2 regions of the Brevibacillus sp. B_LB10_24 genome follow, and region 1 is predicted to be linked to the other one. Evidence: a T-box and tRNA genes for the amino acid it is inferred to sense, from the RefSeq annotation. Region 1 holds a T-box; the other holds one or more tRNA genes.

Region 1 (14,753 bases):
CCATGTCGCCTGCGGTCACCTCGTTAAGTCCCTCCAACTCGGCAGGCATGATCATCAGTTTGTTGTAAAACTGGCTGTTGGTCATCCCGGCAAGCTGCAAGGCGGCGCGGACGCTCTCTTTGCCGACGCGGTCGATCAGCACGTTGGTAGCAGTGTTGTCGCTTTGGATGATCATGAGTGTCACGTAGTCCCAGATCGGCAAAGCAATACCCGGCGACATATGCTGCAGTACGCCCGATCCCCCGACCAAATCCTCCTGCCGCAATGGAATCTTCTCTTCAAAGCTCAGCCGGCCGGCGTAAGCCTCGGCAAAGACGGCCAGCATGACCGGGACTTTGATCAGGCTGGCAGAGAAAAACCGCTGATCCTCGCGAAGCGTCCAGCGCTCACCCGTCCCGAGGTGTTCCAGGACAATCCCCCATTCCCCGCCAGCCGACGAAAGGAGCGCTTCCAGTTCCTCATGCAAATCCGCTAACATACTACCCCTCCTTATGTACCCAAAAAATAATTGATAGACATAATATTCGTAATATAATATTATAAATCATATTCCGTTTTAGCAAGATAGAATAACAGCTATAGAACAGCAAGGGAGGACAACACAGGAAGAAGAAAACGGATGTTGACTAGGTTTTGCATGGAGTAATGGAACGTTTTGATTGTTTATGGACAAACAAGGGGGCGCTTATGAACAAGAGCAAATTCGGCATGCTATCCATGAGTATCGTTCTAACGCTTAGTTTACTATTTGTCGGCTGTTCTTCCAACTCTGAAAGCACATCGGGAGGAAGCGCCGCGGATTCTGGATCGGCTGCGGGGGCGCAAAAGCTTTCGGTGAACATGGGCTCTGAACCGTCGACAATCGACCCTGGTCTGGCTGAGGACATCCCTTCCATGGTCGTTCCGCGGGCGGCTTTCGACGGACTGCTTCGCCTCGGTCCTGATGGAAAACTGCACGAGGCAGCTGCCGAGAAGTACGAAGTATCGGATGACAAGCTGACGTATACGTTCCACCTGCGGGATTCCAAGTGGAGCAACGGCGATCCGGTCACGGCCCAGGATTTTGAATACGCCTGGAAACGGGTCCTTGATCCGAAGACGGCTTCCAGCTACGCTTATCAGCTCTACTACCTGAAGAACGGGGAAGCGGCCACCAAAGGCAGTGTCTCCCTCGACGAAGTCGGGGTCAAGGCGACGGACGACAAGACACTGGTCGTCACGCTGGAGCATCCGACCCCGTTTTTTCCTGAATTGGTTGCATCTGTCACCTACTTCCCAGTAAACAAAAAAGTGGCCGAGAGCAACGGAAAATGGGCGGACGACCCGTCTACCTATATTGGCAACGGTCCGTTTAAACTGGACAAGTGGGAGCACAAGTCAAAAATCACCCTGGTGAAAAACGACCAGTACTGGGACAAGGACAACGTCAAACTGTCGGAAATGACGCTGTATATGATCGACGATGCCAATACGGAATTGAATATGTTCGACAGCGGCGATCTGGATTGGGCCGGCTCCCCGCTGGGCAACCTGCCGCTGGACGCAATGCCTTCCCTGAAGGAGTCCGGAGGGCTGCAGAGCCAAGCGACGGCCGGGACGTACTGGTACTTGTTCAATACGCAGCAGGCGCCGTTCAACAACAAGAAAATTCGCCAGGCCTTCAGCTACGCGATCAACCGCCAGGAGATCGTCGACAACATCCTGCAATCCAAGGGCGAGGTAGCGCTTGGCATCCTGCCTCCGTCGATGTCGTACAAGCCCGACGGCTACTTCAAAGACGGAGACATCGAAACGGCGAAAAAATTGCTGGCTGAGGGAATGCAGGAGCAGAAGCTGGATAAGCTTCCGGAAATTACGATTCTCTATAACACGGACGAGACCCACCAACGGATTGCCCAAGCCATTCAAGACCAATGGCGGAAAGCTTTCGGCGTCGAAGTGAAGCTGAAAAACGAGGAGAACAAGGTTGCTCGCGAAGACATGAAACAGGGCAACTTCCAGATCGGCCGCGCCAGCTGGATAGCCGACTTCAATGACCCGATCAACTTCCTTGACGTGTTCCGCGACAAGGGCGGCAACAACAAAACCGGCTGGTTCAGCCCGGAATACAAGGACCTCTTGACCAAGGCAACGGAAGAGAAGGACAGCGGGAAGCGGGCTGAACTGTTGAAGCAGGCAGACGCGATGATCATGGATGAAATGCCGGCGATTCCGATTTACTACTACACCTACGCATGGGTGAAAAAGGATTCGGTAAAAGACGTGGTCATCGACCCGCTCGGCTTTGTCGACTTCAAGTACGCTTCCAACGAAGCGAAGTAAACGCATGGACCGTTCCATTTGGGGGCGGTCCGTTTTTTTGTTCAGTCTTAATTCCGCCGGTTTTTCATATGAAAAAAGAAAGAGGTACCCGATGACTCTGCAGGGGGGATAAGCGTGTCACAAACGCATTATACGGTTGCGATTGTAGGCGGCGGAAGCGGCGGGATTGCGGTTGCGGCGAGGCTGGCTCGGGAGGCCAAGGGGCTGTCCGGGAAAATCGCCATCCTCGACCCGGCCGAAAAGCACTATTATCAGCCGCTGTGGACATTGGTTGGCGGAGGTGTAGCCAAAAAAGAAGCGACCGAGCGGAAGATGTCTGCCCTCATACCGGAAGGGGTCGACTGGCTGAAGGACAGCGTGACGGACATTCTTCCCGAAGAGAATCGGCTCGTGACTGCACAGGGGATGAGCGTTCGCTACGACTATCTGGTGGTGGCCGCCGGCATCCACGTAGCCTGGGACAAGATCAAAGGTCTGCAGGAAACCCTGGGCAGGAACGGCGTCTGCAGCAATTATTCCTATGACCTCGTCGACAGCACATGGGAGAGCATCCGGAACTTTACCGGGGGAAACGCGATCTTCACTCAGCCCAATACCCCGGTGAAATGCGGCGGCGCCCCGCAGAAAATCATGTACCTGGCGGAAGAGTATTTTTGCAAAAGGGCGATCAGACAGCACTGCCAAGTGATTTTTGCGTCGGCCAGCCCAACCATTTTCGCCGTCAAGAAATACGCCGCTACCCTGGATCAGGTCATTTTGCGCAAGCAGATCATCACGAAGTTCAAGCGCAATCTGATCGAGATCAAGCCGGATGCCAAGGAGGCCGTCTTTGAGCACGTCGAGACGGGGGAGCTGGAAGTGCTCCCGTACAGCATGATTCACGTCGTACCGCCCATGCACGCCCCGCCGTTCATTCAGAAGAGCCTGATCGCCGACCAAGCCGGCTGGGTGGACGTAGATAAGCATACCTTGCAGCACAAGCGCTTTGCCAACGTATTTGCCTTGGGAGATTGCAGCAATTTGCCCACCTCCAAGACGGGCGCCGCCATCCGCAAGCAAGCCCCCGTCGTGGCGGGTAATCTGCTCGCCCAGATGGAGGGGAAGCCGCTTGCCGAGAAGTACGACGGCTATACCTCCTGTCCGCTCGTCACCGGGTACGGCAACCTGGTGCTGGCCGAATTTGACTACGATCTGAATCCCCGCGAGACCTTTTGGTTTGACCAGTCCAAGGAGCGCTACAGCATGTACCTGCTGAAAAAACACGTGCTGCCGGTGATGTATTGGCAGGGCATGATGAAAGGGCACATGTGAGAGGGAAGAAGGGGATTGCCCGCCGGCACGAAGGCAAGGTACACTTGAGTCAAGATGAAGCCAAGGGGCAAAGGGAGGCGACAGCCATGCTGCCAGTGGGAGCAAGTGCGCCCTTGTTCACGGCCGAGAGTACCTGCGGCGAAGTGCGTTTGGCAGACTATATCGGGAAGAAAAACGTCGTGCTGATCTTTTATCCGCGGGATCACACGCCCGTCTGCACCAAGCAGCTTTGTGCCGTACAGGCGGATATCGACCAGTTTGAGCGAAGCGATACGGCGGTGTTCGGCGTAAACCCGGGTTCCCTTGAGACGCATCAGGGGTTTTCCGCGCAATATCACTTTTCCTTTCCCTTGATCGCGGATCGGGAAGGAGCGATCCGGAAGCGGTACGCTGTCCCCAAAATGCTCGGACTGATCGCCCAGCAGCGGATTGTCTACGTCATTGACAAAGCGGGAAAGATCGCTTTTGCACGAAGGGGCGTTCCAACGACGGAAGAGATGCTCGGGGTACTGCAATGAATGTGAACCGCTACCACTGTTGTGCCACCTGCGAGCACTTTCGCGTCGAGAAGGGGAACGGCAGAGCGTCGTACCGCTGCGCCAGGCTTACGTATGAGACAAAGCCGCATTACCGCTTCGACTGCTGGTCGCCAAGGGAACAGGTGAGGCGGCGGATGGAACAGGAAGCGCCTCAGTCCGATGAAGACTGAGGCGCTTTGCGCTATTCATCTGCCAATTCCCGCTGCCGGGTCTCCTGTCCGAGGAAGGCGACCGCCAAGACGCCGATCAGGATCACGCTGAAGAACATCGTGAAAATCCAGGCCATGCTGAACTTGGCGGCGACGAGCAGGCCGACCAGGAGCGGGGCGGCGATTCCGCCGACGCGGCCGATAGAAGCGGCCATGCCTGCCCCTGTTGAGCGTATCGTCGTCGGGTATAACTCCGGCGTATAGGCGTACAGGCCGCCCCATGCTCCCAGGTTGAAGAAGGAGAGAAAGATGCCGGATGCCAGCAAAGCGGGCAGGGAACCGGCATTGCCGAACCAGAGGGCGGAGAGTGCCGTCATCGATAAGTAGAGGACCAGGACAAATTTTCGGCCATACCGCTCAATAAAGTAGGCGGCCGTGAAGTACCCTGGCAGCTGAGCAAGCGTCATGATCAGCACGTACTCGAAACTCTTGATCAGACTAAACCCCTTCATGACCATAACGGTCGGCAGCCAAAGGAACATGCCGTAATACGAAAACACGACGGTAAACCACAAGATCCACAGCATGATGGTCGAGCGGCGGTGTTCGCGGTTCCAAATCGCTGACAGATTTTCGGCAAAGGAGCGCTCCTTTCGCCCGCGAACTGCCGTATGACGCGGGGAATCTTCGATGGAACGGCGCAGGTACAGGGCGTAGAGCACCGGGATGGCGCCGATCACAAAAGCCGCCTGCCACCCGTACACAGGGATGACAAAGTAAGCGACCAGTGCAGCCAATAGCCAACCGCCTGCCCAAAAGCTTTCCAGCAGCACGACGGCTTGTCCGCGTTGGGCTGCAGGCATGGACTCCGATACGAGCGTCGAGGCGACGGGCAGTTCGCCGCCCAGTCCCACCCCGGCCGCAAAGCGCAGCACGCAGAGGATCAGAAAGGAATGGGCCAGTGCCGACAACCCGGTGGCGACGGAAAAGATGAGCAGAGTGGCGATCAGCACGTTTTTTCGCCCGTAGCGGTCCGCCAAAATCCCGGCCATCGCCGCTCCGACGGCCATCCCGACGGAATTGATGCTGGTCAGCCAGCCCACCTGCTGCGGGGTGAGGTCCCAGGCGACAGTCAGCGCGGCGACGATGAAGGAGATAATCCCCACATCCATCGCATCGAACAGCCAGCTAAGCCCTGCGCTGAACAGCAATTTTCTCTGGTTTGCATTGCTGGAAGTAAGAATCGACATGAATAAGACCTCGCTTCGTCCATTTCGTAATAACAAGAATGATAGAAGTCTGTAATAGCGTAACCTGCCTTCGCTAAATAATAAATACAAAAATTTCGATTGCAGGCAACCTCTCCTTGCCTTCGCCCCTTTTATGGGGGCCGTTTTCTTTTGCAAACAAGGCTGCAGATGTGATATAGTTAGTCCCGATAATCACATACTGAACAGAGTAAAGCAGGCCTTGACGGGATGTTTTGGAGGTGTCTTAGGCTGATCAAAAAAGTAATGCCGAGCCAATTCGTGGAGACAATTCACGATATTGATATAGAAGAATTGCGAGCGAAAAATATCCGGGCCATCATCACGGACCTGGACAACACACTGGTCGAGTGGCATCGGCCACAGGCTACTCCGGAGGTGCTGGCGTGGCTGTCGCGCATGCGCGAGGCCGGCATACAGGTGACGGTCGTCTCCAATAACAATCAGGAGCGCGTGCTGCGCTTTTGCGAACCGCTCGGCATCCGGTTTATCTGGGCGGCGCGCAAGCCGCTAAACCGGGCGTTCCTGCGCGCAATCCGCGAGATGGATGTGCGGATTGAAGAGACTGTGGTGATCGGGGACCAGTTGTTTACGGACATCCTGGGCGGAAATTTGCTCGGGTTCCACACGATTCTCGTTGTCCCGGTTGCCAGTACCGACGGATTTTGGACCCGGTTTAACCGCCGCATGGAAAGGATTGCGCTTTACTGGATGCGCAGAAAGGGATTGATTACGTGGAAGAACCATTCGTGAGCCCGGATGAGCCGCTGCAGTGTGCCGGCTGCGGCGTCGCCATACAGACGGAAGACAAGACGAAGCAGGGGTACGCCCCCGTATCTGCGCTGAGCCGGGACGTCGTCATCTGCCAGCGCTGCTACCGGATCAAACACTACAATGAAGTGGCGCCGGTCGACATGGAGGACGACGACTTTCTGCGGATCTTAAACGGCATCGGGGCTACGGACAGCCTGGTCGTTATGGTCGTCGACATCTTTGACTTTCAAGGGTCGTGGCTGCGCGGACTGCCTCGCTTCGTCGGGAACAATCCGATCCTGCTCGTCGGCAACAAGGTCGACCTTTTGCCGCGCAGCATCAACCCCAACCGCGTCCGCAACTGGATGCAGCACGAGGCCAAACAGCTGGGACTTCGCCCGGTCGACGTCGTGCTGGTCAGTGCCGTAAAGGGACAGGGGATCGACGAACTGCTGCAGCGAGTCGGGGAACTTCGCAGGGGCAGGGACGTATATATCGTCGGGGTCACCAATGTCGGCAAGTCTACCCTGATCAATCGGATCATCCACGATTACGGGTCTGCGGGTGTGGAGATTACGACTTCTCCGTTCCCGGGAACGACGCTGGACAAGATTGAGATCCCGCTTGATGACGGGCGCTTTATCTACGACACTCCCGGGATCATCAATCGGGATCAGATCGGCCATATGGTCACCCCGCAGGACCTGCGGAAGCTGACGCCGATCAGCCGGGTCAATCCCAAAACCTATCAATTAAACGATCGGCAAAGCCTGTTTATCGGCGGATTGGCGCGGATCGATTACGTCAGCGGCGAACGTCAGCCGTTTGTCGTCTACGTCGCCAACGCCCTGCCGATTCACCGCACCAAGCTGGAAAAAGCAGACGAACTGATGGCGAAACACCATGGCGAGCTCCTGGCTCCGCCAGTCGGCGAAGCGGTCAAGCTGCTGCCGCCGTTTACTCGACATACGCTGAAGATCGAGAGCGCCGGCCCGGTTGACATCGTCATCTCCGGCCTGGGTTGGGTTACGCTGCAGGGCAAACAGAAAGCCATTCTGGAAGTACACGTCCCGAAAGGCGTCGGCGTTGCCGTCCGCAAAGCGCTGATCTAACGGGAGCACCGCTGGGGGGAATAGAGATGATAACGAGCAAAACCGTATTGGTGGGGTTGTTGGGCCATCCGGTCGGCCATTCGCAATCTCCGCTGATGCACAATGCAGCCTTTGCCGCACAGAACCTGGAGTTTGCCTACACGGCCTTCGACGTCGCCCCTGACGATTTGAAAGACGCCGTGGCCGGCATCCGCGCACTCGGCCTCAGGGGAGTCAACGTGACGATTCCGCACAAAGTAGCGATCATGCCTTTTCTCGACCGGATTGATCCCTTGGCTCGTCAGATCGGCGCGGTCAATACCGTCGTCAACGACCAGGGGCAGTTGATCGGATACAATACGGACGGGCTTGGGTACGTCCGCTCGCTGGTGGAAGAGATGAAGATCAATCTCACAGACCAGGTGGTTGTGCTCCTGGGAGCGGGCGGCGCGGCCCGGGCGGTCGCTTTTACCTTGGCTGACCAAGGAGTAAAAGAGCTGCAGATATACAACCGTTCGCGGGAAAAGGCGGAATTTTTGGCAGAACAGCTGAAATCGATCACTGCGGTGAAAACGATCGGCTCCACCGAGCTGAAAGCGGCTGTGGAGGCCGCTACGCTTTTGATCAACACCACTTCGATCGGGATGCATCCCCATGTCGACGAGACGCCGATACCGGCGGAGTGGCTGCATGAGCGGCTGTTCGTCAGCGATTTAATTTACAATCCATTAGAGACAAAACTGCTGCGTCACGCGAGGCAGGCTGGTGCCCGAACACACTCCGGCGTCGGGATGTTCGTCAATCAAGGGGCGCTTGCCTACGAGCTGTGGACCGGGCAGCCTGCACCGACGGAGCTGATGCGCGAGTCGGTGCTCAAACGCTTGGAAGGATGATATGATGTTAACAGGAAAACAAAAGCGCTATCTTCGCTCACTCGCCCATCACCTGACCCCGATTTTTCAGGTGGGCAAAGGCGGAGTGAACGAAAATATGCTGAAGCAGATAGAGGAAGCTTTGGAAGTTCGCGAGTTGATCAAGGTATCGATCCTGCAAAACAACTTGGACGACAAGCACGAGGTTGCGGAAGCGCTGGCCTTAGGCTCCGGTGCCGAGCTGGTCCAGCTGATCGGCCACACTGTCGTCTTATATAAGGAATCTGTAGAACATAAAACGATTACGCTTCCGTAAGGACGGGAAACGATGCAAAAACGGATTGGGATACTGGGCGGAACGTTTGATCCGATTCACAACGGGCATCTGCTCGCGGCAGAACAGGCGCGGGAACAGGTCGGGCTCGATGAAGTCTGGTTTATGCCCGCCTACATTCCGCCCCACAAGGAGCACAAAGGCATGGCGGAAGCGAGGCATCGCCTGCGAATGACGGAACTGGCTACGGCCGACCATCCCGCTTTCCGGGTGACGGACATCGAATGCCGGCGAAGCGGTCCGTCGTATTCGATCGACACCATGCGGGAGCTGACCCGGTTCTATCCGGACGTTCAGTTTTACTTTATCATCGGCGGCGATATGGTAGAGATGCTGCCAAGCTGGTACATGATCGAAGAGTTGGTCAGCCTGGTCCGCTTTGTCGGCCTGGCCCGCCCGCGAGCGGATTACGACGAGGCTGCGCTGGCCCGTTACGTGACATTTGTCGACATGCCGGCTTGGGATCTCTCGTCTACGCTGATCCGCGAAAAGGTGAGAGCGGGGAGAAGCCTGCGCTATCTCGTACCCGCCGCCGTGACAGACTATATAAAGGAGCAGGGGTTGTATGGAGCTGTTGTACAATCGGGAGAAGCTGCTGGCACAGATTCGCGCCCAGATGAATGAGAAGCGCTACACCCACACCCTTGGCGTGGCTGCATCTGCCCGCGAGCTGGCGAAGCGCTTCGGCGCCGATCCGGACAAGGCGGAGCTGGCCGGCTTTGCCCACGACTACTGCAAATGCTGGCCGATGGCACGGATGCGCGAATACCTGCTGCGTTACGATTTTCCCGAGGATATTTTGACCGGCGACAAGGAGCTGTGGCATGCCTTCGTCGGAGCGATCGTGATCCAGACCGAACTGGGGATTGACGACCCGGAGATTATTCAGGCGGTGCGCTACCACACGACTGGCCGGGCGGGGATGTCCCTCTTGGAAAAGGTCGTCTGTGTGGCCGACTACATTGAACCGGGCCGGGCGTATCCCGGTGTGGACAACATCCGCCGGCTGGCCGAAAGCGACCTCAATCTGGCTCTGGCTGAGGCCCTCGGCGGCACGATCACCCATTTGATCGAGCAAAAAAAGCGGGTCCATCCGCTTACCCTGACAGCATACAACGATCAACTCAACCGATAGGAGGGGTTTTGTGGCAAATGTAATCGAAGAACTGGCCCGCCTCGTTGTGAAGGCGGCAGAGGACAAGAAGGCGGAAAACATCCTGACCTTGGATATCAGCAAGCTGTCGGTCATCGCCGATTACTTTATCATCTGTCACGGCAATAACGAACGGCAGGTGCAGGCGATCGCAGGTGAAATTCGCGATCAAGTCTACAAGCATGGATATCAGGTTCGCGGCATCGAAGGCGCAGATGAAGGACGCTGGGTACTGATCGATCTGGGCGACGTCGTGGTACACGTCTTCCACAAGGAAGAGCGGGATTTCTACCATATCGAACGGCTGTGGAGCGAGGCGGAACACGTCTCCCTCAGCAAACAGGCGTAAGGCCGTGGCTTACACGCATTTAGCCGCCGTTTACGACGCACTGATGGCGGATGCCCCCTACAGCGAGTGGCTGGACTGGGCGGAAGCGGTCTGGAGCAGAACGGGACGGCCGAAGAGCGTCATCGATTTAGGCTGCGGTACGGGAAATCTAGCCATTCCGCTGGCCAAGCGGGGTTACCAGGTCACGGGTGTAGATTTGTCCGCCGAAATGCTTTCGATCGCCTACGAAAAAATGAAGCGGGAGCAGGCGCTGGTCACCTGGGTCGAACAGGACATGCGGGAGCTGGCGCTGCCGGAGTCAGATGCGGTGATTTCGTTTTGCGACTCGCTTTGCTACCTGCTCGAAGAGGGGGATGTCGAGCGGACGTTTGAGCGCGTATTTGCCCAGCTTCGGCCCGGTGGGACTTTTTTGTTCGACGTTCACAGCCCTTACAAGATCGTAGAGGTCTTTGGCGACAACACGTTTACCTTAACGGGTAACGAGATCAACTACATCTGGCAGTGCTGCTGCGAACCCGAGCGGCTTGAAGTGGAGCATCAGCTTACCTTCTTCATCCAAGAGCGCGGAGACCTGTTCCGCAGGATGGAAGAGGTCCACGTCCAGCGCACCTACCAGCCGATCCAGCTGGCCGGGTGGCTGAGGGCAGCTGGCTTTGAAGATATTGTCATCACGGGGGATTTTACCTGGTTGCCGCCGACTCCCGAGAGTGAACGCCTATTTTTTTCGGCACGCCGCCCCTTAAGTTGACAGGAAGCGACATCTCTGACTATAATGATTGGTAATGATGAGTATGATTGGCAATGACGAGGAGCAGTAGGAAATGGATTCGGCATAAAGAGAGTTGGCGGATGGTGCAAGTCAACCCAATCTTTTCTGAACTCGCCTTTGAGCTCTTCACCGGAAGGCTGCGAGGCTGCGTATGGTGAAGCGACCCTTCCACGTTACGGAAGCACAAGTGGGCGTACGGCAGAGACTCGTTCGTCAAGTAGGGTGGTACCGCGGGAAAGTAACCTCTCGTCCCTGACAGCATGCTGTTGGAGATGGGAGGTTTTTTATTTACATGTCGTTGAGGGAGGCTTTTCTATGGCAAAGCAATACGATCCAGCCTTGATTGAGCAAAAGTGGCAAAAGGTCTGGAAGGAACGACAAAGCCACAAGACAAATGAAGACAAATCAAAACCAAAATTCTACTGCCTGGAGCAGTTTCCTTATCCTTCCGGTCACCTGCACATAGGTCATATGCGGGTTTACTCGATCGGGGACATTATCGCCCGACTGAAACGGATGAACGGTTATCAAGTGCTCCATCCGATGGGCTGGGATGCCTTTGGTCTACCGGCGGAGAATGCAGCCGTCAAATTTGGCGCCGCCCCGGCGAAGTGGACGTATCAAAACATCAACCACATGAAGGAGCAGCTGCACCGTTTGGGGGTCAGCATCGATTGGTCGCGTGAAGTAACCACCTGCTCTCCCGATTACTACAAATGGACCCAGTGGCTGTTCTTGACCTTCTATGAGCGCGGACTTGCCTACCGGAAGCGGGCTTCTGTCAACTGGTGTCCGGAGTGTTCCACTGTTTTGGCCAATGAACAGGTGATTGACGGCCGCTGCTGGCGCTGCGATTCGGAAGTGACAAAACGGGACTTGGAGCAGTGGTTCCTCAAAATCACCGATTATGCCGAGCGCTTGCTGAACGATCTAGAGAACCTGCCGCGTTGGCCGGAAAAAGTTCGGACGATGCAGAAGAACTGGATCGGCAAAAGCGAAGGGGCCAATATTACCTTTACCCTGCCAGAGTTGGCTGACGAGAAGATCACCGTTTTCACCACGCGGCCTGATACACTGTACGGTGTTACTTACATGGTGATCGCACCTGAACATCCGCTCGTTCCCCGCCTGATTGCCGGGAAACCGCAGGAAAAGCAGGTTGCCGACTTTGTGGAGCAGATGAAGAAGGAAAGCGACATCTCCCGCACCTCCGCCGATGCGGAAAAGGTGGGCCATTTTACCGGCGCCTACGCCAAACATCCGCTGACAGGCGAACAGGTGCCGATCTGGGTGGCCAACTACGTGCTGATGGACTACGGTACGGGCGCGGTAATGGGCGTGCCGGCTCACGACGAGCGGGACTTTGCATTTGCCAAAAAATACCAGCTGCCGATCAAAGCAGTCATCAATCCGGACAGCGAAATGCTGGTAGAGGAAATTGGCATCGATGCCGCCTATACCGGGGAAGGCACGCTGATTCATTCCGACATCTTCGACGGCATGCCAAATCGCGAGGCGATTCAAGCGATCGCCAAATATCTGGGAGAAAAGGAAATTGGCGGTCCGACGGTTTCCTATCGGCTGCGCGACTGGCTGGTATCCCGCCAGCGCTACTGGGGTGCCCCGATTCCGATGATCTACTGTGACAGCTGCGGCGTCGTTCCTGTGCCGAAGGATCAGCTGCCGGTTATGCTGCCGGAAGACGTCGTCATTGACGGCAAGCGAAATCCGCTGACGACATCGGACGAGTTTGTCCACACGACTTGTCCAAGCTGCGGCAAGGCGGCCCGGCGGGAGACGGATACGATGGATACATTCATCGATTCTTCCTGGTACTACATGCGGTATACCGACCCGCAAAACGAGGCGCTTCCGTTCGCCAAGGAGAATGTGGACAATTGGATGCAGGTAGACGAGTACATCGGCGGAATTGAACATGCGATCCTCCACTTGTTGTACTCTCGTTTCTTCACCAAGGTGCTTCATGATGCAGGCATGATCTCTTGCGAGGAGCCGTTCCGCAGCCTGTTGACCCAGGGCATGGTGCTCAAGGACGGAACGAAGATGTCCAAGTCGAAAGGAAATGTGGTCAGTCCGGACGAGATGATTGAAAAGTACGGAGCCGATACAGTCCGCCTGTTCATTCTGTTCGCCGCGCCGCCGGAACGCGACCTGGATTGGACCGATACCGGCGTAGAGGGCAGCTACCGCTTCCTGAATCGCGTGTGGCGGCTGGTCGAATCCCATGCGGACATGATGAGAAACGGGACTGCCGCGGCCGACCCGTCTGGCGCGGATGCAAAAGAATTGTATCGGATGACCCACCACGCGATCAAAAAGGTTACCGAGGATATCGGCGAGCGGTACACATTTAACACGGCGATCAGCACGATTATGGAACTGGTCAACAAGCTGTACGCCTATCCCGAGGAAGCCGACCGCGGCACACTGGCCTTCGCTTTGGAGACGCTGATCGTGCTGATGGCGCCGATTGCACCGCATATCGCAGCGGAGATGTGGGAGTTGATCGGCAAGACCGGCTCTGTACACGAGCAAAGCTGGCCCGGCTACGAAGCCGATGCCCTTGTGCTCGATGAAGTGGAGATTGTCGTGCAAGTAAACGGCAAGGTGCGCGACAAGCTGGTCGTGCCGAGCGGCCTGTCAAAAGAAGATCTGGAATCGCTCGTGCTCGGCCACGACAAGGCCAAAGGCCTGATCGAAGGGAAGACCGTCAGAAAGGTGATTGCGGTCCCCGGCAAACTGGTCAATATCGTCGTCGGTTAAAAAGCCTGCCGTTATACTGGTAGAAAGCATAAGGAGTTGCTCCTCTTTGGGACAATTTTTCACCATTGTCCCAAAGAAAGGGGCGCTCTTTTTTTGTTTTCCCGGCCGTTCCGACGACCTCTATGCGGCATACGTGCAGCTATTGCTTTTCGGCTGCGACCGCACGCTTTGGAACCATACGGCCATACGTCATACGTGCTGCTTTCGCTCATCGGCTGCAGCCGCACGCTTTGAGGTCCGGCTGCCAGATCAGACAGATTCTTTGGCTGCTTCGTTCCTTTCTGTTGCTGCAAGCTTCAGATGTTCGCTCATCGCCTCACGATCTTCGGCAAACTTGGCGTGAGTTCGTCTGAATACCTCTTGAAACACTCCGGGAAGGTGTTCCTGCAAGGGGATCAAACCTTCACCTGTGATGCCTCCGGGAACACAGACGCGCTCTTGCAGGGAGGGTAGGGAGAACACGTCCTGACGGAGGAGATCGGCAAAGCCCATGACCATCTGCGTGGTGAGAAATGTGGCCGATTCCCGGGAAATGCCCGTTTCATCGACGGCCGCTTGAATCATCTGCTGCAGCAAATAGCTGAGGAAGGCAGGACCGCAGCTGCTAAGATCGGAGGCAATCCGCAAGAAACGCTCAGACACTTCCAGCGGCTGGCTGATCCGGGAGAACAGGGAGAGCACCAACCGCCGCTGTCCATCCGTGGCGCGCTGGCCGAACTCTATCAGTGTTAGTCCGCTGCGAGCGGCATTGGTAATGCTCGGCACAGCCCGGACGACGGCACAGGGGACGAGCTCCTCCAATTGAACCAATTGGACGGGGCTCGTAATCGTCACGAGGATCTTCTGTTCCGTCAAGGTATCTCCCAGTTCTTCCAGTGCCTGGCGATACTCCAGCGGCTTGACGCAAAGCAGCACGATGTCGCTCTCTTTCGCTACTTCAGCATTCGAGTTTGCAGCCCGAAGGCCGGGATGTCGAGCAGCCAGGTTTGTCAATTTATCGGGCGTCCGATTAAAGGCGATGATCTTGTCGGGTGTGAGTGAATGGGCGGCGATAAAAGC
Region 2 (14,753 bases), on a different contig from region 1:
CTAAACAACCAAACGCAGACATCGTGGACATCCTTTCGAAAAGACCAACTCCTGTTGCCGAATCAGGCAGTTGGAGTTGGCTTTTGACACAGCTTTTTATAGGGAGGTGGTCTTGATCTGATCAGAAACCCGCAGGGGAGGCTGCGTGCAAGCCTGGATATCCTCCGGCGTGTACCCCGGAGCGACTTCTACCAGCAGCAATCCTTCCGGAGTCACATCCAGTACGGCGCGGTCCGTAATGATCCGGTTTACGACCTTTTTGCCCGTCAGCGGCAGCGCACATTGGTTTAAGATCTTCGGTTCGCCGTGCTTGTTGACGTGCTCCATGATCACAACGATCTTCTTGGCGCCGTGAACCAAGTCCATGGCGCCGCCCATTCCCTTTACCATTTTACCCGGAATCATCCAGTTGGCCAAATCGCCCTCAGCGGAAACCTCCATCGCCCCCAGAATCGCCAGGTCAATGTGTCCGCCGCGAATCATGGCGAATGATTCTGCGCTGGAGAAGTAAGCCGCTCCCGGGATTGCCGTAACCGTTTCTTTCCCGGCGTTGATCAGGTCGGGATCGACTTCCGCTTCGGTCGGGTAGGGGCCGATGCCGAGCAGCCCGTTTTCCGATTGAAGTACCACATTCATTCCTTCGGGGATATAATTGGCGACCATCGTCGGCATGCCGATACCCAGATTGACGTAGAAGCCGTCCTGAATTTCCCGGGCTGCCCGCATCGCCACTTGTTCGCGAGTAAGTGCCATGAAAATCCTCCTCTTTTTCGCTTATTTTTGTACGGTGAGCCGTTCGATTCGCTTTTCGAAGCGGGGGGCCTGGATCAAGCGCTGGACGTAAATGCTGGGAGTGTGAATGTGTTCCGGATCAAGTTCACTCACTTCGACAATTTCCTCAACCTCAGCGATGGTTACTTTTCCGGCGGCAGCCATCATCGGATTGAAGTTTTGCGCTGTTTTGCGGTATACCAGGTTGCCCAGCTTATCTGCCTTCCACGCTTTGATCAGGGCAAAGTCGCCCGTAATGCCTCGCTCGAGCAGGTACTCTTTGCCGTCAAATACCCGCGTTTCCAGCCCTTCCGCGATCGGAGTCCCGACACCGGCAGGCGTGTAAAATGCGGGGATACCGGCTCCGCCAGCCCGGATGCGCTCGGCGAGCGTCCCTTGGGGAGTAAGCTCCACTTCCAGTTCGCCGGCGAGGAACTGGCGTTCAAATTCCTTGTTTTCGCCAACGTAAGAGGAGATCATTTTTTTTATTTGCTTTTCACGCAGCATGAGACCGAGTCCCCAGTCATCGACACCGCAGTTATTGGAAACGACCGTTACGTTTTTTACTCCCTTGTCCCTTAGCGCGATGATCAGGTTTTCGGGAATGCCGACCAACCCGAAGCCGCCGACGAGGAGCGTAGCGCCGTCGTGGATATCGGCTACGATCTCGGAATAAGATGTAAAAATTTGTGCCATGTAATTCCCTCCCACTCTACCGATCTTTTTGGAAGATTCCCTGTTTTCAGAATATAATCGTTGTCATAAATCCGTTACGCTCATTGTACCAAATGTTGGGTAGGCGGGAAAGGGAAACTATTGTCCTTCAATTGCCCAGCGAAGCTGCAATACATCCTCTTCGTCTTCTCGCAAAATCTGGCTGACAAATGTTCCTTTTCGGGGGACAGATTTTACCCACCCCTCGAATTCCTAAGAAACAGGTATCCATTTTAGGTGAACGGCTCATAAAAAAGAGAGCGAAAATCAGGGGAGGAGGACTTTTCAGAGGGATGGTGCCAATCGTGCAGACAAGCAGTTGAAAATTTGCTGTACGGGGCCTGACTGGGAGAAAACAGGCTTTTCTTTCTTACGTATTCTCTGCTATACTTAGAAATTGAGCCAGATGTTATTTTTTGAAAAGCTAAAAGGAGTGCAAACTTGATGGCAGTAGAAGTGGGAAGCATCATTGAGGGGAAAGTGACAGCGATCAAACCGTTTGGGATGTTCGTTGCCGTGACTGACACAGAACAAGGCTTGGTCCATATTTCCCAAGTAGCTAACGGATTTGTCAAAGATATTAATGAACACTTTTCCGTTGGAGACACCGTAAAAGTAAAAGTGCTCTCCATCGATGATGCTGGAAAAATCTCGCTTTCCGTTCGCGCCGCATTGCCGGCGTCAGAGACCAGCTCTCGTGATGATCGCCGTGGCGGTGGCCCTCGCGGCGGCTACAACAAACGTGACAGTGCCAGTTCCTTTGAGGACAAATTGAAGAAGTGGCTGAAGCACAGTGAAGAAAATCTTGCCACCATCAATAAAAAGCAGAGCAAACGAGGCTATTAGGCCTTTCATAAATACGCTTGAGTGAAGAGGAACGCTTCGTTCCTCTTCTTTGTATTTGGGGAAAGCTATCCATAAATAAAGCCGCAAGTGGGCGAGGAGGTGAGCGGAGAATGATCGTGGAACAGGAAGAGTTGGAACCGGTCCTGCCGGGGGTGAGGCTGTACACGGTCACGTATGACAGTCAGGGCCTGCACGTGAAGGCGGCTATGGCCGTTCCCGACGGTGCCGGTCCGTTTCCGGCTTTGCTCTATTGTCGAGGCGGGATGAGGGAGATCGGCAAAGTCCGGATGGAGCGGATTTCGCAAATGGCAGCTTTTGGCTACCTCGTTTTTGCCCCTCATTACCGAGGAAATGAGGGAGCGGAGGGGAGAGATGAGTTTGGCGGAGCGGAACGTCACGACGTGTATGCCGCTTTTGCCTTGCTAAAGGTCTCTCCCTGGGTTCTCGCCGATCAAATCAGCTTGTACGGCTTTTCGCGGGGCGGAATGATGGCGCTCTTGGCGGCCATCGAATGCCCGGGCTTTCACAGTGCCGTGATCTGGGCAGGGGTGTGCGATCTGTTTCTGACGTATCAGGAACGGGTGGATATGCGCAGGATGCTGCGGCGAGTTGTCGGCCATCCGGTAAAAAACCGGCAGGCGTACCTGGAGCGATCCCCCGTCTACCGGGCCGGCGAGGTTTCCTGCCCGGTCTTGATCATCCACGGCACAGAGGACGAGAACGTGAGCAAGACGCATGCTGTGAAGCTGGCCGAGGCGTTGGCCGCCCACAACAAACCGCATGAGCTGTGGCTGGTTGAAGGGGCGGCACATTTGTTTGATTCCGCGCAGATCCGAGAGTACACGGTCAAAATGTTTGCCTGGCTGCGCCGGACAAACAGCCTGTCAGGTGCGCAGGCCGACCGGGTTGATCGGGTTGACCGGTAGCGAGATGATAACAGTCGTCCCTTCTCCTTCCCGGCTTTCGATGTGAATATTTCCGCCGTGGTTCTTGACCATTTGCATGGAGATGGACAGGCCAAGTCCCGTTCCCTGTTCTTTAAAGGAGAAAAAAGGATCAAAGACGTGAGGCAGGTTGTCGGCAGAGATCCCGATCCCGGTATCCCGGATAGACAAGTATACCATCCCGTTCTGTTTTTTGCTGTCGATGGAGAGCGTCCCTCCATGCGGCATGGCTTCAATCCCGTTTTTTATCAGGTTTAGAAGAATTTGCTTTAATTGCTCTACATCAGCTTGAATCGTTATCTCCCGATCGTACAATTCGATCATTTCGATATTATGCAGCAGTGCCTCTCCCTTCATCAGGGGCAGGATGGACCCAAAGATTTCCCCGATCGTCACGTTACGATAATCAGGCCGCGATGGTTTGGAGAGCTGCAGCATTTCGGTGACGATTTGATTCACACGTTCTATTTCCTTTAAAATGAGCGGAATGTGGTACGCTTTTTTCTCAGCGTCTGTCAATTTTCCCATCAGCAGCTGGATAAAGCCGTAAATGACGGTTAACGGGTTGCGGATTTCATGGGCGGCGCCGGCAGCCAGTTTGCCCACAAGGGACAGCTTCTCCGACTGGTTGATAAATTCCTGGACCTTTTCCTGCTCGGTGATGTCGGTCAAAACGACAATCCAGCCAATCGTCTCCCGGTCTTTATCCAGGAGCGGGGCGTAGGAGACCAGAGCGGAAAAGGTGCCGCCCCTTTGGTGGTACAGGATGATTTTGCGATTTTCAAACCAACAGTTGGTCTCCTCCGCGGCGGGCTGCTCCCATGGCGAAATCGATCCTTCCGGGGACAGCGGGAATGAGCCCTCGTCCAGAATGACCAGTTCCTTTGCCTTCTCATTCATGTGAATTTCCGAGGTCGGATAATGGCAGGTGATCACCCCGACCGGCAGGGAATCGAGAATTTGCTGTCGAACAATTTTTTCTGTCTCCAACACCCGCCGCTGCTCAAGGGCCTGTTGAAACAACTCCGAAATGTTTTGCGACATTTTACTAAACTCTTGTGCCAACTCGTTAAATTCATCATGATCGCTGCAGCTTACTTTTTGGCCAAAAGTGCCGCTTGATACTTTGCGAACCTCAGTAATCAAGGATTGAATCGGGAGAAGGAGCTGACGGCGGAAGTAAAGTGCGCAAAAAGTGCCGAACAGAATGGAGATGACGGAGAGTGTGTAGGTAATCCTCAAGGATGCATGCAGGCTGTCGTTCGTTTTCTCGAATTCCCATTCGGTCTGCTGTTCCAACAAGCGGAGCGACCTGTTCATTCCGTGTTCCAGCCGGGAGATACGCGGCTCCACGTCCTCTTCCAGAACGTAATTGATGGCTTGTACGTTTTCCTCTTTCAGCAGAGGGTTGATTTTATTTAAAAAGATGAAATCCAGATCGCGTAACAGGTCAATGACGAGAAAGAGTTCTTCATTTTCGTTTGTCTTTTGCAGCAGGTTAAGCTGGTTGTGGTTGATTAATTGCGCTTCGTATTTTTTCAGATAATCAGGCTGCTGCGTCGCAATGTACATATTCAAGTTAAAGGTTTTGCTGTACAACTGGTTTTTCACTTCCACCAATGTGCTCGTCAATGGCTGTATCTTCTTGGCGAGGAACATCTCCTGCGAAATCAGGCCGGTCATCTGATAACTGAACAAGCCGGCAAGAAAGCAGATCAAGAGGACCATCACAAGGTAGCTTAGCATCATTTGTTTGCGAAATCCCAGAGAACGAAAGCGAGACATGCTTGTTGCCTCCTGGAGATGTATTTCGTGCTTGATTCTCGAAGACCTTGACTGCTTCTCCGAGATGAGTTCGATCGTTTCTTTTTATAATTGCTGTTTTTCTGCATTCATTTTTTCCTTGATGAAATCAGGGACCATCGGACCGAATGGGCCCAAATGCACTCCGCCTTCCGCCAGTCCGTAGTAGATTTCACCGGCAGGCAATTGGCCGTTGAAGTATCGCTCAATCAGATTGTTATAGACCTGTTTTACGTCCAGGATCAAACTGGTCAGGACGTGGTTCGGAGCGATAAAGCGCTGGTCGCTGACGTAGCCGATGACGTAAATATTGGCTTTCTGGGCTTCTGTAATGACGGTCAAGTTGAAGCTGTCGCCAGTTGTGTAGATCACGTCAACCCCGTTTTGAATCAAACTGCGGGTGGCTTGCAAAGCTTGCTCTTTCGATGAAAAGTCAGGCAATTTTTGGACGTATGTCACAGTCGAATCGTCAGCGGTTGCCACACCAGCCTTAAAGCCCTCCTGTTGAGCGATTTCTTGCGGTTTATCGACGGCCAAATAGGCAACTTTATGGTTATTGCTCATCATGGCGGCAAATTTGCCTACCAAAAAACCGGCGGACCACAAGTCATAGCGGACCACTGTCTGATTCGGGTGAGCGGCTGTTCCGTTTACCGTGATAAAGCGCGTCCGCGGAAAGCGGGAGGCGGCTGCAGTAAAAGGGCTTGAAAATATAACGCCGTGCCCGATCACCAGATCGTACCCCTGCTTTCCATACGCAGAAACGGAAGAATATATCTGTTCAACATTCATATTATCAGCTACAGTCAGTTCGAACTTGTATGTATCTGCCAACTGCTGCAAGCTTTCAAGCGCAGTGCTGTTCCATCCCTGATCGTAAGTGGGGCCTTCCAATAGCAGAGCGATCCGAACGGTGTTGTGCGCCCCGGAATTTGACGATCTGATTTGGTTTAAATTGAAAAGGAACAAGAGCGTTAAGAAGAGTAGACATACGGCAACAATAACAACCAATACAGGCAGCCGAAAGATATACTTCATCATAGCTCAAATCGACTCCTTTCCTAACCTCCGACCCTTTCTCCAGCATTTGGACAAGATTCGACAAATTCCTCCGAAATCCTTCACAATGTTTTTTTCAAAAAAGGTAAGTTTTATTATTGACTTTCAAAAGAATAGATGGTATATTAATTTTTGTCGCCAAGCTAATAAGATTTCATAGAATGCGGTCGTGGCGGAATTGGCAGACGCGCTAGATTCAGGTTCTAGTGGTGGCAACACCGTGGAGGTTCAAGTCCTCTCGACCGCACCATCCCAACAAACAAATGAGTTGCCCCTATAGTTAAACGGTATAACAGATCACTCGTAATGATCAGTTCGTGGTTCGATTCCGCGTGGGGGCACCATTACAGTGAAAAACCGCACAAAGATGCGGTTCTTGTCATGATATCTAAACGTGGATACAGCGTACACCTCGTTGCGAATTGAATGAACGGTACATAAAAAGCCTCTTTCGTTGTCTGTTTCAGACGAATGGAAGGGGTTTTTGGTATGTCTTTAACAGGAAAACGCGAACCGAAGAAACGGCCACGTTCGTCTGGAGGAAATTCAAACACAACTACATAAGGCAGTATCGATGCAAAAGTTGCTCGACAAAGGGGGCGGCGGAACGCGAGGCGTTCTGTTCTTGAGGGGTTTGGGAATTTTAGGATTCTATTATTGGGTTTCATCAACAATGATTGCATGAGCCCTTGCAATACATATTTTTCGAAATTCTTCCGGTTCAATCCAATCTTCCGGTTTAAACTCATCGATAGGTACAACAGTAAGATCCTTACCAGGGTATTCCGCATCTACCTGAGCTGCAATTTCAACATATTGCTTGTAATAATCCTCTTTTTGTTTTTGAGTCAATTCTAAAGGAGCCGCCGAAGCTACTTCACCTTCATCGGATAAAAACCTGATTTTAATTGTTTTCCCTTCAGATAAAGGTTCAACTTTTGCAGTTTGTCCGTTAGGTAAAGGCTTAACTTCTGCTGTTTTCCCGTCTGCCAAAGGCTTAACTTCTGCTGTTTTCCCGTCTGCCAAAGGCTCAGCTCCTACTGTTTGTCCGGCAGCAAAATCCTCTGTCATCTGTTCTGTTACCTGTCCTCCTGTTTCCTCATTTGTAGTACACGCTGCTAACACGACAGTTCCAAGTAAAATCCCTGCATATACATATTTTTTCAACATCGCTCACCCTATAAGAATTATAAAATTATTGCTTCTGTATATTATATATGGTTTTCGCATGTTGCCTCAATTGTGGAATGAACGAATATCGAAGTGGCCTTGCTGAATGGTACTGCTTCGCATTTTGGGGGCAATTGGAAGGCGTTCCCCTTGGTGCAGGGCCGAACGATAGGACAGGTGAAGCGGAAGTATTTCTGCAATTTTAAAGCGATGAAAAATAAAAAATATTCATTGACAAGATGGGAGCGGATACGTAATATAATCAACAAGCAACAATCTGATACATTAGACATTAGATTTCAGTGAGGTTAAGTCTTCTAAGGAGGGGCTCTGATGGAGAAGAGACGTACAGCGATTGTTACAGGAGGTGCTTCCGGTCTAGGATTGGCGATTACAAATCGATTTGTCGAAAAAGGGTATGCGGTTGCCATTGTGGATATCGCCGAGGAGAAAGGAAGGGAACTCGTCCATCAGTTGAGGGAAAAAGCTGCGGACATCCACTTTATCGCAGGCAATGTAGCCGATCAGGAGCAAGCGCGAGATATCGCCCAAAAAGCGGCGGAAGCTTTAGGGGGCATCGACATCCTGGTGAACGCCGCCGGAATCATCAGACGAACACCAGCGGCTGAAGTAAGGGACGCGGAATTGATGGCTGTCCTGCAAGTAAACTTAAATGGCAGCGTTTTCATGTGCCAAGCCGTTCACCCTTATATGAAGCAAGCGAACGAAGGGTCGATTGTGAACTTCAGCTCCATGCTTGCCCACTATGGCAGTGAAAACCTGCTTTCCTATGCTGCCTCCAAAGGCGGGATCGTACAGGTGACGAAATCGCTCGCGGTATCTTGGGCAAAGTATGGTATCCGTGTAAATGCTGTTAGTCCGGGCTATATCGAAACACCGTTATCATCCGGAGCTACCCAGAATCCAAAGTTCCGGGAGCGCATTCTTTCTCGTACACCGCAGGGCCGGTACGGCAAGCCGGAAGAAGTGGCGGCTGTGGTTGATTTTCTCGCGTCACCGGAAGCCAGTTTTGTGACGGGAGTCATTCTTCCGATCGACGGGGGACTGCTGGCCGGTGATCCGATGCTGTATCCGCCTGCAACACCAATTGCTTAAAAAATGACGGAAAAGTGAGGGAATATCAAATGACATTGAATGAATTTACCGAAATGTTCCAACTGCCAGACCAAGCGATCGACACTACAGAAATCCCGTGGGTTCCGCAAAGCGACCGCGTGTGGTTCAAGCCGGTTCGTTTTGATCTGGCTACAGGCCGATGGATTAACCTCCTGAAAGTAAAACCAGGTGGAGCCGTGAACCGCCATCGCCACTCCGGCGGACAGGTAATGGCCTTTACGCTGCAAGGAGAGTGGCGTTATCTGGAAAGAGAGTGGGTCGCCAAACCAGGTACCTTCGTGTACGAGCCGCCAGGAGACATCCACACTCTCGTCGTTGATGGCGAAGAGGAAATGATCACGCTGTTCATTCTGGAAGGCGTCATTCAGTATCTGGATGATCAGGATCAAGTCACCTATCAAGACGATGTGTTCAGCAAGTTCAAGTTGTACAAGGAATACTGTGAGAAGCACAATATCCCGATGAAAGACCTGCAATTTTAAATCCTTTCCATAAACAGACAAGGAAGGTAGGGGGTTCAATGAAGCTCAATCATTTACTCACCGGGCTCGTTTCCATCACACTTCTGGCGGCACTGGCCGGATGTGGTGGAGGCGGCGGTGATGCAACCGGCAAGGTTGATGCAGCAGCAAAGGTGGATTACCCAACCAAGCAAGTGGAATTGCTGGTTCCGTTCTCAGCGGGGGGAGGTACCGATGCGGTTGCGCGCGCGTTTGCAGATGCTGCAAAAACTCACTTCGCCAAGCCGTTTGGTGTCGTCAACAAGACTGGCGGCGGCGGAGCGGTCGGGATGGCAGAAGGGGCAAAAGCAAAAGCAGACGGCTATAAAGTTACGCTGATTACAGCGGATGTGACCATATTGCCTCACCTTGGCCTGGCCAGTTTCAAGCCGGAAGATTTCAAACCGATCACGATGATCAATCAGGATCCGTCAGCGGTCACCGTCAGGACCGATGCACCATGGAACAGTTTGGAGGAATTCATCGAGTACGCGAAGGCCAATCCGGAAAAGGTACGAGTGGCCAACTCAGGAACGGGCGGCATCTGGCATTTGGCGGCGGCAGCATTTGAAGACAAGAGCGGTGTGAAGTTGCGCCACATTCCGTATGAGGGGGCGGCTCCTGCGGTTACGGCGCTGCTTGGTGGACATGTTGAAGCCGTCATGGTAAGTCCTGCCGAGGTTTCCGCTCATGTCACCTCCGGAAAGTTGAAGATGCTGGGAGTGATGTCGGATGAGCGTCTGGAACATATGAAAGACGTGCCTACCTTGAAGGAACAAGGCGTTGATTTGTCGGTATCAACTTGGCGCGGTCTGGGTGTGCCAAAGGATACGCCACAAGAAATTGTAAGCGTTCTTAAGGATGCTGCAGCGGAAACGGTAAAAGAACAAAGCTTCCAAAGCGTGCTGGACAAGATGAATCTGGGAAAAGCTTACCTGGATGATGCTGCTTTCCAGGAGAAGATAACGAGCGATTCAGCTATGTTCAAGGATTTGATTGACAAGTCAGGATTGAAGAAGTAGAACACGGTACAACGCGGAGAGGGGTCTTCTCCGCGTTGTTTGAATAAGGGGTGGCTGCAGGGGGATGAAAATGAATCGATACGCAACGACATTAGCCAGCGTTTTCTTCATTATAATGGGCGTTCTGGGCATTTATTTTGCCCGGCAGTTCCCTTCAACTATGGCAGAAGAAGTTGGACCTGCTTTTTATCCGACGGTTCTGTCCTGTTTATTAATCCTTCTCTCGATTCTCTTAATGGCCAAGGAAAGAAGAGAAAACAAAGAGACAAGCGAATCGAAGGAAGCGCATGTGATTAACTGGAAAATATCCTTGGCAGGCCTTCTTTTGACGAGTGTGTACTTTTTCCTCATCTATTTGGCGGGTTTTTATGTTGCTTCTCCGCTGTATTTTGTGGCCATGAAGTGGATGATCGACGGTCAAAGAAAATGGACGGCGATTGTTCCAGCGGTTGCAGTGACAGCTGGCATCTACGTTGTTTTCGCTTTATTGCTAAACGTCATTTTGCCCACTGGCGCTTTATTTTCGTGAATCCAGATTGAATCCGGTTGATGAAAGGAGAATGGCATGTTCGACTATATACTGCAAGGAGCAACTCACATATTCACACAGCCCATGGTCATGCTGATTTCCGTGCTGGGTGTCGTGATCGGTATTATTGTGGGGGCTCTTCCCGGTCTGACGGCCACGATGGGGGTTGCTCTCTTGCTTCCGGTCACGTTTGGCATGGAGCCTGTTTCCGGTTTAATGCTGCTCTCAGGTGTCTATTTTGGAGGAGTGTATGGCGGATCCATTACTGCCATTTTGCTCCGTACCCCCGGCACGCCGGCAGCCGCAGCTACAGCCATTGACGGCTACGCCTTGACGCAGAAAGGGATGGCTGGTCAAGCACTGGGGACGGCTACGCTTTCTTCGACCATCGGCGGAATCCTCAGCGTGATTGTGCTGATGTTTTTATCGCCTGTGTTGGCAAACCTGGCGCTGGAATTTAGTGCCCCTGAGACGTTTGCGCTGGCCGTCTTCGGTCTAAGTATTATTACCAGCATCTCGGGGAAGTCCATTTTGAAGGGACTCATCGCGGGTACGGGCGGGCTCCTGGTTGCTACAATCGGCCTGGACCCCATTTTGGGATTGCCCAGGTATACCGGCGGAATCGAAGAACTGATGAATGGAATTCCCTATATCCCGGTTATGATCGGATTGTTTGCCGCTGCGGAAGCGTTTAAGACTTTGGAGGAGGCGGCGGTCGGGGAAAAAGTGAAGGCGAAAATCGAACGGATTCTTCCCACCTGGTACCATTTTAAAAAAATGCTGCCCACCATCCTTCGTTCCTCCGGATTAGGCGTCCTCATCGGCATTATTCCCGGGGCGGGTGGAGATATAGCCGCTTTCGTCTCTTATAATGAAGCGAAGCGTTTCAGCAAAGAGAAAGAGGAATTCGGTAAAGGAAAATTGGAAGCAGTTGCTGCCTGCGAATCGGGTGCAAACGGCTGTACGGGCGGCGCTTTTATTCCTCTCCTGACGCTGGGGATTCCGGGAGATTCCGTAACAGCAGTCATGTTGGGTGCTTTACTGGTTCAGGGACTCCAGCCGGGACCAATGCTCTTTACAAATAACGGGGAACTTGTGTATACACTCTTTGTCGGTATGCTCTTTTGCTATATCGTGATGTTTGTCCTGGGGTTATTGGCGGCCCGTTATTTTGCCAAAGTCGTTGAAATTCCCAAGTCAATTCTGACACCCGTGATTCTCGTGTTGTGCATAGTAGGCTCCTACGCGATCAATAACAGCTTTTTTGACGTCGGCATCATGTTAGTCTCAGGTGTTATCGGATATTTCATGCAGAAAAAGGATTTTCCCGCATCTCCGATTGTTCTGGCATTGATTCTGGGCCCGATGGCGGAAAGCCAATTCAGAAGATCACTCGCACTGTCTGATGGCAGCTACGACATTTTCTTCACGCGGCCGATCACATGCCTGCTGTTGGTCTTATCGCTGATCACCTTATTCACGCCAATCATCAAGTCGGTTTTGAACAATAAGCGGTCCGCCAAACAGAGCATTCAAGGTACACACACATCAGAATAGGATTGTTTATTTTGATCTGTTACAATGAATGAAGGAAAATTGTTGAAGGATGGATGGTATTGTTCAAACCAGGCGTATTTGATAATCTGAATCTGCACGAGCGAGTCTATCTGTATTTGCGTGACAAAATCGTCCATAATCAGTTAAAACCAGGTTCGCGCATTGATTATGATGAACTGATGGCTGAATTGGGCGTTAGCCGAACCCCTGTGCGTGATGCCTTGAATAGACTGCAGCTGGATAATTTGGTAGAAGTGAGGCCGCGTTCCGGTACATTTGTCAGTACGCCCAGCAAAAAAGCCATCAAGGACCTTTATAATGTCCGCAAGCCGCTGGAATCCCTGGCCGTTGAATTGGCAGCCCCGTTTATTCCTGACGATTGTTATCTCAGGTTGTTGGAAGAGGCTGAGCTGGCGGAAGAGGAGCTGCGGAAGGGCAATCCAACAGCCTTCTTTGAATCCGATCGCAATTTTCATCGCACGTTGATCAGCTATTCGGATAACACCCGGCTGATCGTGATTATGGATTCCCTGGAAGTGCAGGTCAAGTGGTTCGGTATTCTCATGACCAAAAATCTGGACAGGCCGTATCGGGCTATCGAGATGCATAAAAAGATAGTAACAGCCATGAGAGACAAAAAGATCCAGGAAGCGAAACAGCTGATGGACATGCATATTGAAGAAGTTAAACAGGATATCATGAGTGACTTTTTAATGGATTGATTTTTAACCATACAGCTAAATCAAAGCCCTAGACGAGCGTCTAAGGCTCAGCCTGTAGACAAGGTTCCATAAGGAACGAAGTCTACAGGCTTTTTTGTTGAATTTGGTACTTATTTCCGATCATCGACTTGCGCTTAACCGCGCCTTTTTTTGTTGCACTCATAAAAAATAGATAACATTTTTCAGATTGTTGTTGACTGCGTAAAAACAGACGATTAATATAAGTCTGCAAAATATAAAAACGGATTACAATTCCGATAATCGGAAAATGATGCTTTGGCGGTTAAAGGGGGGAACGATGTTGGATGCACTATATGAGATGAAGAAGGAGAATGAGCTCATGAGACCTGCAAGCAAGATCATGACACCCGAGCGACTGGGAGCCAGCCGTACGACAAGTGTAAGCTTTGGCCGAAGCATGCTTCGCAAAGTGATGAGAGAAGCCTGGGAAATTCAGCCGATTCGCTTTGAATTAAACGATTTAGGTTTTGGGGAAGCATGTTACTCCGTAAAAACTCCGCAAGATACCTACTATTTTGTTGTTTTCTCACATCGCTTGGAGGACCAGGAGCGAAGCGATCGCGTCATTGCAGACAAATGGGATGTTACCTTTGCCTTATGCGAAGGGCCGCTGACATTTGAGAAGTGGGAACGTCTTCGCCAGGGCCTGCCCAAACAGGAGGCAGGGCGGGGCGACAGCATGGATCTGGTTTGGTCCCGGGCCAACCGCAGCACCCGAATGTTTGACTACATCGTTGAACAGTTGGAAAACGAACGACAGCCCGACCCCAAAATTTTGGCTCAAACCGGATACTTGTTGCGAACGACCGCGGTATACGGCAACGGGAAATTTGGCATTGCCCCCTTTGAAAAAATGGACCGAAATCATTCGTTTTACGGCTCTTTCCGGGCCCAAATGTTTGCTGTTTACATGCTTCGCCATTTTAGCTTTGAGCTTGTCGAACACATTGCCAAGACCCGCAATCCAAGTGCAGCCAAGCTTCATCCCGAGTGCAAACGCTATTTGGGGATTGGAAATGCCACCGGTCTGGGGATGGTGCCGTATCTGATTGCTCACCCCCAAGTATTGCATACGTGGATCACGATGAAAGAAACTGCCCTTGCCCGCGTGAAACAAACGGATGCCACGCCATCGGATGGAGCGCGGCTGCTCCGTTTGCTGGATCGCAGTATCGCCTATTTTCAGCAGTCACCCTTGCCCAATCTGGAAGCGTTTACCCAACCAGATGAACTGGCAAGAGAACTGCATCAAATGAGGCAATTTGTTTCCGAGTATTGTCAAAACGGGACAATAAATCGGCAGGTTCCGGACAAGCCCTGGCTGCGATTATGCGAATTGGCTGAGGAAACCACAGGATTCGAAACGCAGGAAGTGATCAACACGCTGCTGCTTGAACTGTATCCCGACCTGGTGCTGGACTTGGAAGATGCTACGACAGTGACGGAGACATACGATCTCGTACCCGACATGTCAATGAAGGAAGTGCGACAAATTCTGGAGACTGCCTACTGCTGGGCGTTCCAATTTGATTTTACAGATCCCGATGAACGCAAGTACTTCTGGTATCGTTCCGCCGAAAAGGAAGAGCCCAGGATGGGGGTGCGAGGCGAAGAGCCCGGGGAAGAATACGAGCTTCCGGTTGGCATCGCCCAACAAGTTCAAGCCTTGTCCCGAACCCTGGATGGAGTATCACCTGATGAAAAGGTCGCTGCCTTTGTCGTCCGCTATCCCGAACACAAGTGGATCATTCGCAGGATGCAGTCGCTGCAAGGCTGCGAATACGGGGAAATCCACGGGAATTTATGGGGCAGCAGATTGCTGCCGCTTCATCTCCTTCGTTTGAAGCTGTCCTTCTTTGGAGCCGAACGATTTGATCCGCAATCGAACCGCTGGGTGCGTGTGACATTGTTTCAAGGAGCCCCTTTAGTAGAGGAGATCGGAAAAAAATATGAGGATG

The links. The T-box of region 1 lies ahead of leuS (leucine--tRNA ligase). A T-box ahead of a tRNA ligase gene usually reads a tRNA of that ligase, here a tRNA-Leu.
Region 2: it encodes a tRNA-Leu, which carries the amino acid that the T-box ahead of leuS (leucine--tRNA ligase) is inferred to sense. The anticodon was not compared.

The regions. Positions count from the first base shown of each region.
Region 1 is NZ_JBJQOQ010000044.1:16,081-30,833, forward strand. Features, by position in the region: gene ACI7RC_RS25185 (serine hydrolase) at 1-478, opposite strand, end outside; gene ACI7RC_RS25190 (peptide ABC transporter substrate-binding protein) at 688-2,322, shown strand; gene ACI7RC_RS25195 (FAD/NAD(P)-binding oxidoreductase) at 2,437-3,633, shown strand; gene ACI7RC_RS25200 (peroxiredoxin) at 3,630-4,151, shown strand; gene ACI7RC_RS25205 (hypothetical protein) at 4,148-4,342, shown strand; gene ACI7RC_RS25210 (MFS transporter) at 4,354-5,571, opposite strand; gene ACI7RC_RS25215 (YqeG family HAD IIIA-type phosphatase) at 5,800-6,342, shown strand; gene yqeH (ribosome biogenesis GTPase YqeH) at 6,324-7,454, shown strand; gene ACI7RC_RS25225 (shikimate dehydrogenase) at 7,481-8,326, shown strand; gene yhbY (ribosome assembly RNA-binding protein YhbY) at 8,331-8,621, shown strand; gene ACI7RC_RS25235 (nicotinate-nucleotide adenylyltransferase) at 8,634-9,263, shown strand; gene yqeK (bis(5'-nucleosyl)-tetraphosphatase (symmetrical) YqeK) at 9,205-9,774, shown strand; gene rsfS (ribosome silencing factor) at 9,785-10,141, shown strand; gene ACI7RC_RS25250 (class I SAM-dependent DNA methyltransferase) at 10,146-10,889, shown strand; T-box leader at 10,934-11,167, shown strand; gene leuS (leucine--tRNA ligase) at 11,226-13,694, shown strand; gene comER (late competence protein ComER) at 13,944-14,753, opposite strand, start outside.
Region 2 is NZ_JBJQOQ010000013.1:57,833-72,585, reverse strand. Features, by position in the region: gene ACI7RC_RS13915 (alpha/beta hydrolase) at 1-22, opposite strand, end outside; gene ACI7RC_RS13910 (CoA transferase subunit B) at 97-753, opposite strand; gene ACI7RC_RS13905 (CoA transferase subunit A) at 775-1,467, opposite strand; gene ACI7RC_RS13900 (S1 RNA-binding domain-containing protein) at 1,930-2,331, shown strand; gene ACI7RC_RS13895 (alpha/beta hydrolase family protein) at 2,442-3,257, shown strand; gene ACI7RC_RS13890 (ATP-binding protein) at 3,216-5,060, opposite strand; gene ACI7RC_RS13885 (BMP family ABC transporter substrate-binding protein) at 5,145-6,119, opposite strand; tRNA gene ACI7RC_RS13880 (tRNA-Leu) at 6,301-6,387, shown strand; tRNA gene ACI7RC_RS13875 (tRNA-Thr) at 6,408-6,481, shown strand; gene ACI7RC_RS13870 (hypothetical protein) at 6,792-7,304, opposite strand; gene ACI7RC_RS13865 (SDR family NAD(P)-dependent oxidoreductase) at 7,641-8,423, shown strand; gene ACI7RC_RS13860 (2,4'-dihydroxyacetophenone dioxygenase family protein) at 8,453-8,926, shown strand; gene ACI7RC_RS13855 (Bug family tripartite tricarboxylate transporter substrate binding protein) at 8,965-9,966, shown strand; gene ACI7RC_RS13850 (tripartite tricarboxylate transporter TctB family protein) at 10,037-10,495, shown strand; gene ACI7RC_RS13845 (tripartite tricarboxylate transporter permease) at 10,532-12,052, shown strand; gene ACI7RC_RS13840 (GntR family transcriptional regulator) at 12,106-12,774, shown strand; gene ACI7RC_RS13835 (hypothetical protein) at 13,115-14,753, shown strand, end outside.